3 regions of the Arthrobacter sp. 05L428 genome follow, and region 1 is predicted to be linked to each of the others. Evidence: riboswitches for the same ligand, from Rfam matches in the RefSeq annotation. Region 1 holds a riboswitch; each other region holds the start of a gene.
What was found. A riboswitch is a leader RNA that binds a small molecule or an ion and turns the genes downstream of it on or off. The one in region 1 is predicted to bind S-adenosylmethionine.
Positions count from the first base shown of each region.

Region 1 (2,253 bases):
CCGGACCTGACCCCCGTCACCGACGCGGACAAGTCCGCCGAGGAAGCCATCCGCGGGCAGCTGTCCCGCTCCCGCCCGCGCGACGCCGTCCTGGGCGAGGAGTTCGGCAGCTCCGGCCACGGTTCGCGCCGCTGGATCATCGACCCGATCGACGGCACCAAGAATTTCGTCCGCGGCGTCCCGGTCTGGGCCACCCTGATCGCCCTCGTCGACGAAGGCGAACCCGTGGTGGGCGTCGTCAGCGCCCCCGCACTGGGCAAGCGCTGGTGGGCCGCAAAGGGCGCCGGCGCCTACATGGGCCGCTCACTGGCCGCCGCGACCCGGCTGCGGGTCTCCAACGTCTCCCGGCTCGCCGATGCGTCACTGTCCTATTCGAGCCTCGGCGGCTGGAAGCAGCGCGGCAACCTCGACGAGTTCCTCGGACTCACCGAGGAGGTCTGGCGTACCCGCGCCTACGGCGATTTCTGGTCCTACTGCCTCGTGGCCGAAGGCGCCGTCGACATCGCCTGCGAGCCCGAACTCAACCTCTACGACATGGCGGCGCTGGTCCCGATCGTGACGGAGGCCGGCGGCCGCTTCACCTCGCTCGAGGGAGAGGACGGCCCCTTCGGCGGCAACGCGCTGGCGACCAACTCGATCCTGCACTCCGAAGTCCTCAAGCGCCTCAACCCGGGCCTCGACGACCTGCTCTAGCCGGCCACGCCCGAGGCAGCCCGTAACACTACGCTTCATATTCCGCCCTCCCTTTTCCGTGCGACCGGCCATGTCCTAGGCTCGAAGCAGGTCACGAGTGCCAGCGCAAAACCCCGGTTTGCTGGCCGGCAACCCTCCATTCGCGGCGGGGTGCCCCGGGTGACGACCTGGCCGGTCCGGAGCGGACCCGGCAAGCGCGGATCCCCTGTGTGCGGGGTCCTTTTCGAGCGAGGTCCCATGACGACTGCCACCATCCCCACCCACACCACCAGCGCCGGCGGCCCGGAGTTCACCGACGCACGCTTCGACGCCGCCCGCCGGCCACTGTCCGCGGTTTCCGGCGCCGAAATCCTGGCCCCCCTGATCCAGGGCGGCCAGGTCCGGTACGCCAACCTGGACTACGGAGCCTCCGCCCCGGCGCTGTCCGTGGTGTCCGCCTACCTGAACGAGATCCTGCCGTACTACGCCAGCGTGCACCGCGGCGCCGGCTACGCCTCCCAACTGAGTACCTCGGTGTACGAAAACGCCCGGAACATCGTCCGCGGGTTCGTCGGCGGCCGTCCGGATGACTCCGTGATCTTCACCCGGAACACCACCGACGCACTGAACCTGCTGGCCGGCTGCCTGCCCGTCGACGACGGCCGACACACCGGCGAGGTGCTTTACCTCGACATCGAGCACCACGCCAACCTGCTGCCCTGGCAAAACGTCCCGCACCGCAGCGTCGTCGCGGCGCCCACCCTGGCCGGCACCGTGGAGCGGCTCCGGGCGGAACTCGCCCTCGGCGGAGTAAGCCTGCTCGCCGTGACCGGCGCGTCCAACGTCACCGGCGAAATCCTGCCGATCCGTGAGCTGGCCGCGCTGGCGCACGAATTCGGCGCCCGGATCGCCGTCGATGCGGCCCAGTTGGCCCCGCACCGCCGCATCAACATCGCCGCGGACGACGTCGACTACCTCGCCTTCTCCGGCCACAAGCTCTACGCCCCGTTCGGCGCCGGCGTGCTGGTGGGCCGGCCGGACTGGCTGGACGCCGGCACCCCGCACTTGGCTGGCGGCGGCGCAGTACGGGACGCACGACTCGACGCCGTCAGCTGGACCACCGGGCCGGCCCGCCACGAGGGCGGCTCCCCCAATGTCCTGGGCGCGGCCGCGCTGGCCCGCGCCAGCCAGGTTATCGAGGCGCTGGACGAGCAGCAGTGGCACGCCCACGAGGACGCCATCCGTTCCTTCCTGGTCGAGGGGCTGGAGCGGATCGACGGCGTAACGGTCCACCACATCTTCGAGGACACCGGCCGGGAAGGCGGCCCCGGGACGATCGGCGTGGTCAACTTCTCGGTCGCCGGTTACGACGCAGGCCTGGTCGCCGCATACCTGTCCGCGGAGCACGGCATAGGCCTGCGCGACGGCCGGTTCTGCGCCCACCCGCTGCTAAAACGGCTCGGCCTGCCCGCCGGTTCGCTCCGGGCCAGCTTCGGCCTCGGCTCACGGCTCAACGACGCGCAGCGGCTGCTCGCCGGGCTCCAGGAGCTGCGGCGGAACGGCCTGGGCTGGGACTACGTC
Region 1 is NZ_JBFTNW010000001.1:704,703-706,955, reverse strand. It holds gene hisN (histidinol-phosphatase) at 1-693, shown strand, start outside; SAM riboswitch class IV at 783-896, shown strand; gene AC1DH3_RS03325 (aminotransferase class V-fold PLP-dependent enzyme) at 931-2,253, shown strand, end outside.

Region 2 (2,253 bases), on a different contig from region 1:
CTTCGGGCCCTTCATCGGCAACGCCATCATGGGCGTCATCTTCGCGCTGATCTACACGAAGACGCGCCGGGTGATGCCGCTGGTGATTGCGCATGCGCTGCTGGACATCGTGGCCTTCGTCGGATTCAGCCTCTTCGGCAAGTCAATCGGCCTGGGCTGAGCCCACACACCCGCGTCGCCCCAAGGGCCCGCCGACGGCAACGGGTTAAAGTGTTTCGGCCGCCAGCGGTGGGTGGCATCATTGGCACCCGCTGCTGGCGGCCGAAGTTTTTCGGGCAGGAAGCGTCAGATCGTGACGGCTCCGGAATCGGTTTCGAAGGTGACGGACAGGATTCCCGGCGTCCCGTGCGGGGCCAGCCAGTTCACGTCCACATCCTCCAGCGGCTTCTCGACCGGTTCACCCAGCCACTCGGTGACCCGCTCGGCCGAGCCCGCGATCGTGAGGGCAGACATCTTCACATTGCTCGCATAGGCGTTGGACGGGTGCAGGGCGGGGTCGCCTTCCCACTTCAACATGTAGGGGACCTGCGGATCCGCGATCAGGCCCAGGATACCGATCTGCTTCCAGACCAGTTCGCGGCCGTCGGGGAACTTGCGGTTGCCGTTGACGGCGGAGCGGCCCAGCCGCTCCTCAAACGGCGCCAGGTCGTCAACCTCGACGCACCAGCCCATCCAGCCGCCGCCGGCGGCCGAGCGGGCCCGGACTGCCTGCCCGAACGGCGCCTTGTCGGAGGCCGGGTGGTCCAGGACCTCCACGACCTCGAGGTACTTGTGCCCGGCAAGCGGGATAATCATGTTGCGGGTCCCGAACCGGGGGTGTATTCCGCCCTTGACGGCTTCGACCCCGAGGGCGGTCGCAATACGTTCGGTGGTGGCAGCCAGGCCATCTTGTTCACAGGCGTAAGAGACGTGATCCATGCGCATGCCCTCATCTTGGCACTTTGTGATGGAGCTCTCAGCTTAGGCTGCCCTTACCGTGATGGGATGTCATTTTCCGAGGCTTACCGCTCGGATTTGCCCGGCCAGAGCCACGGCACTTTCCGGCTCCCGCGGCGTCCGCCGGGCGGCGGCGGGGCCGTTCTTCATTTTCGTCACAAAGCTATCCAGCCGACGGGACGCGTTCCTAGACTGAAGCCAGGTCATGAGCGCCAGCATCGAGCCCCGGCTTGCTGGCCGGCAACCCTCCTTGCGCGGTGGGGTGCCCCGGGTGAAGACCTGGCCCGCCGGCGTCCGCCGGCAGGCAAGCGCGGCGCCAGAGCCGTTCCGGCCCCAGAGGCCAGGGGCGGCCTGTGCCCAGTCATTAGGGAGCTCTCCGATGTCCAACGCCTGGTCCTTTGAAACCCGCCAGATCCACGCCGGCCAGGAGCCGGACTCCGCCACCGGCGCGCGGTCGCTGCCGATTTACCAGACGACGTCGTTCGTCTTCCCCAGTGCGGAGAGCGCCGCCAACCGGTTCGCGCTGGCCGAGCTCGCCCCCATCTACACCCGGATCGGCAACCCCACCCAGGACGCGGTGGAACAGCGGGTCGCGAGCCTGGAGGGCGGCCTTGGGGCGCTCCTGCTCAGTTCCGGCCAGGCCGCCGAAACCTTCGCGATCCTCAACATCGCCGAGGCAGGAGACCACGTCGTCGCCAGCCCCAGCCTCTATGGCGGGACCTACAACCTGCTGGCCCACACGCTGAAGAAGTTCGGTATCTCGGTGACGTTCGTGGAGGACCCGGACAACCTTGAGCAGTGGCGCGATGCCGTGCAGCCGAACACCAAGCTGTTCTTCGGCGAGGTGGTGTCCAACCCCCGCCAGGACGTGCTGGACATCGAAGGCGTCGCGGACGTCGCCCACCGGGCCGGGGTGCCGCTGATCGTGGACAACACCCTCTCCACCCCCTACCTGATCCGCCCGATCGAGTGGGGCGCCGACATCGTGGTGCATTCGGCCACCAAGTATCTCGGCGGACACGGTGCCGCGATTGCCGGCGTGATCGTCGACTCCGGCAACTTTGACTTCGGCAAGGACCCGGAGCGCTTCCCCGGCTTCAACACCCCGGATCCCACGTACAACGGCCTGGTCTATGCCCGCGACCTCGGGGCGGACGGGGCGCTGGGAGCGAACCTGTCCTTCATCCTCAAGGCCCGGGTCCAGCTGCTGCGCGACCTCGGTTCGGCCGTCTCGCCGTTCAACGCCTTCCTCATCGCCCAGGGGATCGAGACGCTGAGCCTGCGGGTGGAACGGCACGTCGCCAACGCCCTCCGGGT
Region 2 is NZ_JBFTNW010000010.1:91,780-94,032, reverse strand. It holds gene AC1DH3_RS15735 (CPBP family intramembrane glutamic endopeptidase) at 1-160, shown strand, start outside; gene AC1DH3_RS15730 (VOC family protein) at 286-924, opposite strand; SAM riboswitch class IV at 1,138-1,253, shown strand; gene AC1DH3_RS15725 (bifunctional o-acetylhomoserine/o-acetylserine sulfhydrylase) at 1,316-2,253, shown strand, end outside.
Region 2: another riboswitch for S-adenosylmethionine. It lies ahead of AC1DH3_RS15725 (bifunctional o-acetylhomoserine/o-acetylserine sulfhydrylase); the one in region 1 lies ahead of AC1DH3_RS03325 (aminotransferase class V-fold PLP-dependent enzyme).

Region 3 (2,253 bases), on a different contig from region 1:
ACCACGTCCGCGCCCAGCTCCCCGCACCGCTGCAGCAGGGGAGTGGCGAAGACGTTGTCCACCACCACGGTCGCACCGGCGGCGTGCGCCAGTTCGCTTACGGCGGCGATGTCCACAATTTCCTGCATGGGGTTCGAGGGAGATTCGAAGAACACGGCCGTCGTCGGCACGGCCAGCGCCGACCGCCACTGCTCTAGGTCCGGGCCGTCCACGAAGACTGTCTCCACGCCCCAGCGCGGCAGGATCTCATTGAGGATGACGAAGCAGGATCCGAAGAGCGAGCGGGCGGCGACCACGCGGTCGCCGGCCCCCAGCAATGCCCCGAGCGCGGTGAACACCGCTGACATGCCCGACGCCGTCGCAAAGCACGCCTCGGTTCCCTCCAACAGCCGGAGGCGTTCCTGGAAGGTGGCCACCGAGGGGTTGCCGTAGCGGGAATAGACAAACCGTTCGTCCTCGCCGGTGAAGGCGCGCTCAGCCGCGGCGGCGGATTCGTAGACGAAGCCCGAGTTCAGGAAGATCGGTTCGGTGGTTTCCTGGAACCCGGTGCGGTCGAGTCCGCCGCGGACGGCCTGGGTGTCCGGGCTCCAGCCCTGGGCATTGGGATTGAAGCTCACTTAGTGCTTTCCAGGTTGGTCGGCAGGCCGTGGTTCTTCCAGCCGTTCACGGTCCGGGCGCCGGTCGGGCCCGGTTCGCCTTCGAAGCCCTCGAGGACGTTGTAGGCGGTGAAGCCGGCCGCCGTGGCGGCGTTCGCGGCGGCGACCGAGCGGGCGCCGGAACGGCACAGGAAGATGAGCTCGGCCGCCGTGGCGCCAGGCGCGTGCTGCCGCAGTTGCCGCTGGAGTTGCTGCTGCAGTTGCTCCAGGAAACGCGGGTTGGGGGCTCCGCCGGCCAGGGTCCACTGGACGAAGAGCGGAGCCTGCCGGTCTTCGGTGCCGGCCCCGGTGACCGGGACGCCGATCTGCGACCATTCCGCCTCGGTGCGGACGTCCACCAGGATGGCGCCCGCCCCGACCTTGGCCCAGGCTTCCTGCGGGCTCAGGTCTCCGGCGTAACTCATGCGTGGCCCTCGCCGGTGAACTCGGCGCCGTCGAGCTCATCCACCGCGTTGGCGACGGCGGCGTCGGCGCTCGCGATCGCGGCCGGCAGCACGACGGCCTGGGCCACGATCACGGTGCTGCCGTTGAAGGTGGCGGAGGGGCTGCCGTGCAGGACGTAGCCCTCGGCCAGGGCGGCCGAAACGCGCTCGCAGAAGCTGCGGTCATCGGGCCCGGTGAACAGCCGGTACGCCAGTCTTTCCTCGGCGGGTCCGGGTGCGGCGGGGGATTGGGCTGGGGCTGTGGCGGGCACAGCGGGTGCGGATGCGTCGGGCACGACGGATCTCCTTACTTTCACGCTTGCAGCTCGAATGGTCGATATGCCGAGTATTCACCTGAGGCACCCCGCCGCGAAAGGGAGGGTTGCCGACCGGCCAGTCAGGGCTTGGCGCCGGGTCTCATTACTCCCCAAAAACGTAGCACTTACGACGCCGGCGGCACCGGCGGCGTCGTCATGTTAAGTCACGCGGACGCTGGCATGGCACCTTTCCGGGGGCGGAGCAGCATCACCCGGGACCGGCCGGATCCTACTCGATCGTGGCGAACAGTTCGTTGAGCTCGGCCGTGAGCTGCCGCCGCAGTTCGGGGGTGCCGATCTCCTTGCCGTCGATGTGGTTCACCGGGGCGAGGAGCCGGATGCTTGAGATGAGCCAGACGGCGTCGGCGTCGTACAGATCGGCAGGTACCAGCGGGCCGTAGCCGAGCTCCCACCCGGCGGCCTTGGCCGCGGTGAACAGGGCGCCCTGCGAGGTGCCCGGGAGGATTCCGCTGTCCAGCTGCGGGGTGATCAGCCGGCGCACGGTGCGGACGCCGCCGGCGCCGTCGTCGCTGGTCTCCAGGTGCGCCAGCAGCACGGTCGACGTCGGGCCCTCCAGGACCCGGCCGTCGGCGGAGGTGAAGATGACGTCGTCCGCGCCCTGGTGGTGGGCGTACCGGAGCGCCGCCATGTTGACCGCGTAGGACAGGGTCTTGGCGCCCAGCAGCAGCCACGGGGCGCGTTCGCCCACCTCGCTGTCGTAGCCGCGGTCCAGCAGGATGACGTCGATGCCGGTCTCGCGCTGCCGGCGGCCGGCTTCCGGCGGCGGGGAGGCCTGCACCCAGCACGTCGGCGTGGCCGCGCCCTCCACGCCGCGGCTGGCGAGCAGCTTCACCACGA
Region 3 is NZ_JBFTNW010000004.1:48,052-50,304, forward strand. It holds gene AC1DH3_RS10030 (O-succinylhomoserine sulfhydrylase) at 1-617, opposite strand, end outside; gene AC1DH3_RS10035 (rhodanese-like domain-containing protein) at 614-1,060, opposite strand; gene AC1DH3_RS10040 (DUF1737 domain-containing protein) at 1,057-1,374, opposite strand; SAM riboswitch class IV at 1,389-1,503, opposite strand; gene AC1DH3_RS10045 (aminodeoxychorismate lyase) at 1,625-2,253, opposite strand, start outside.
Region 3: another riboswitch for S-adenosylmethionine. It lies ahead of AC1DH3_RS10040 (DUF1737 domain-containing protein); the one in region 1 lies ahead of AC1DH3_RS03325 (aminotransferase class V-fold PLP-dependent enzyme).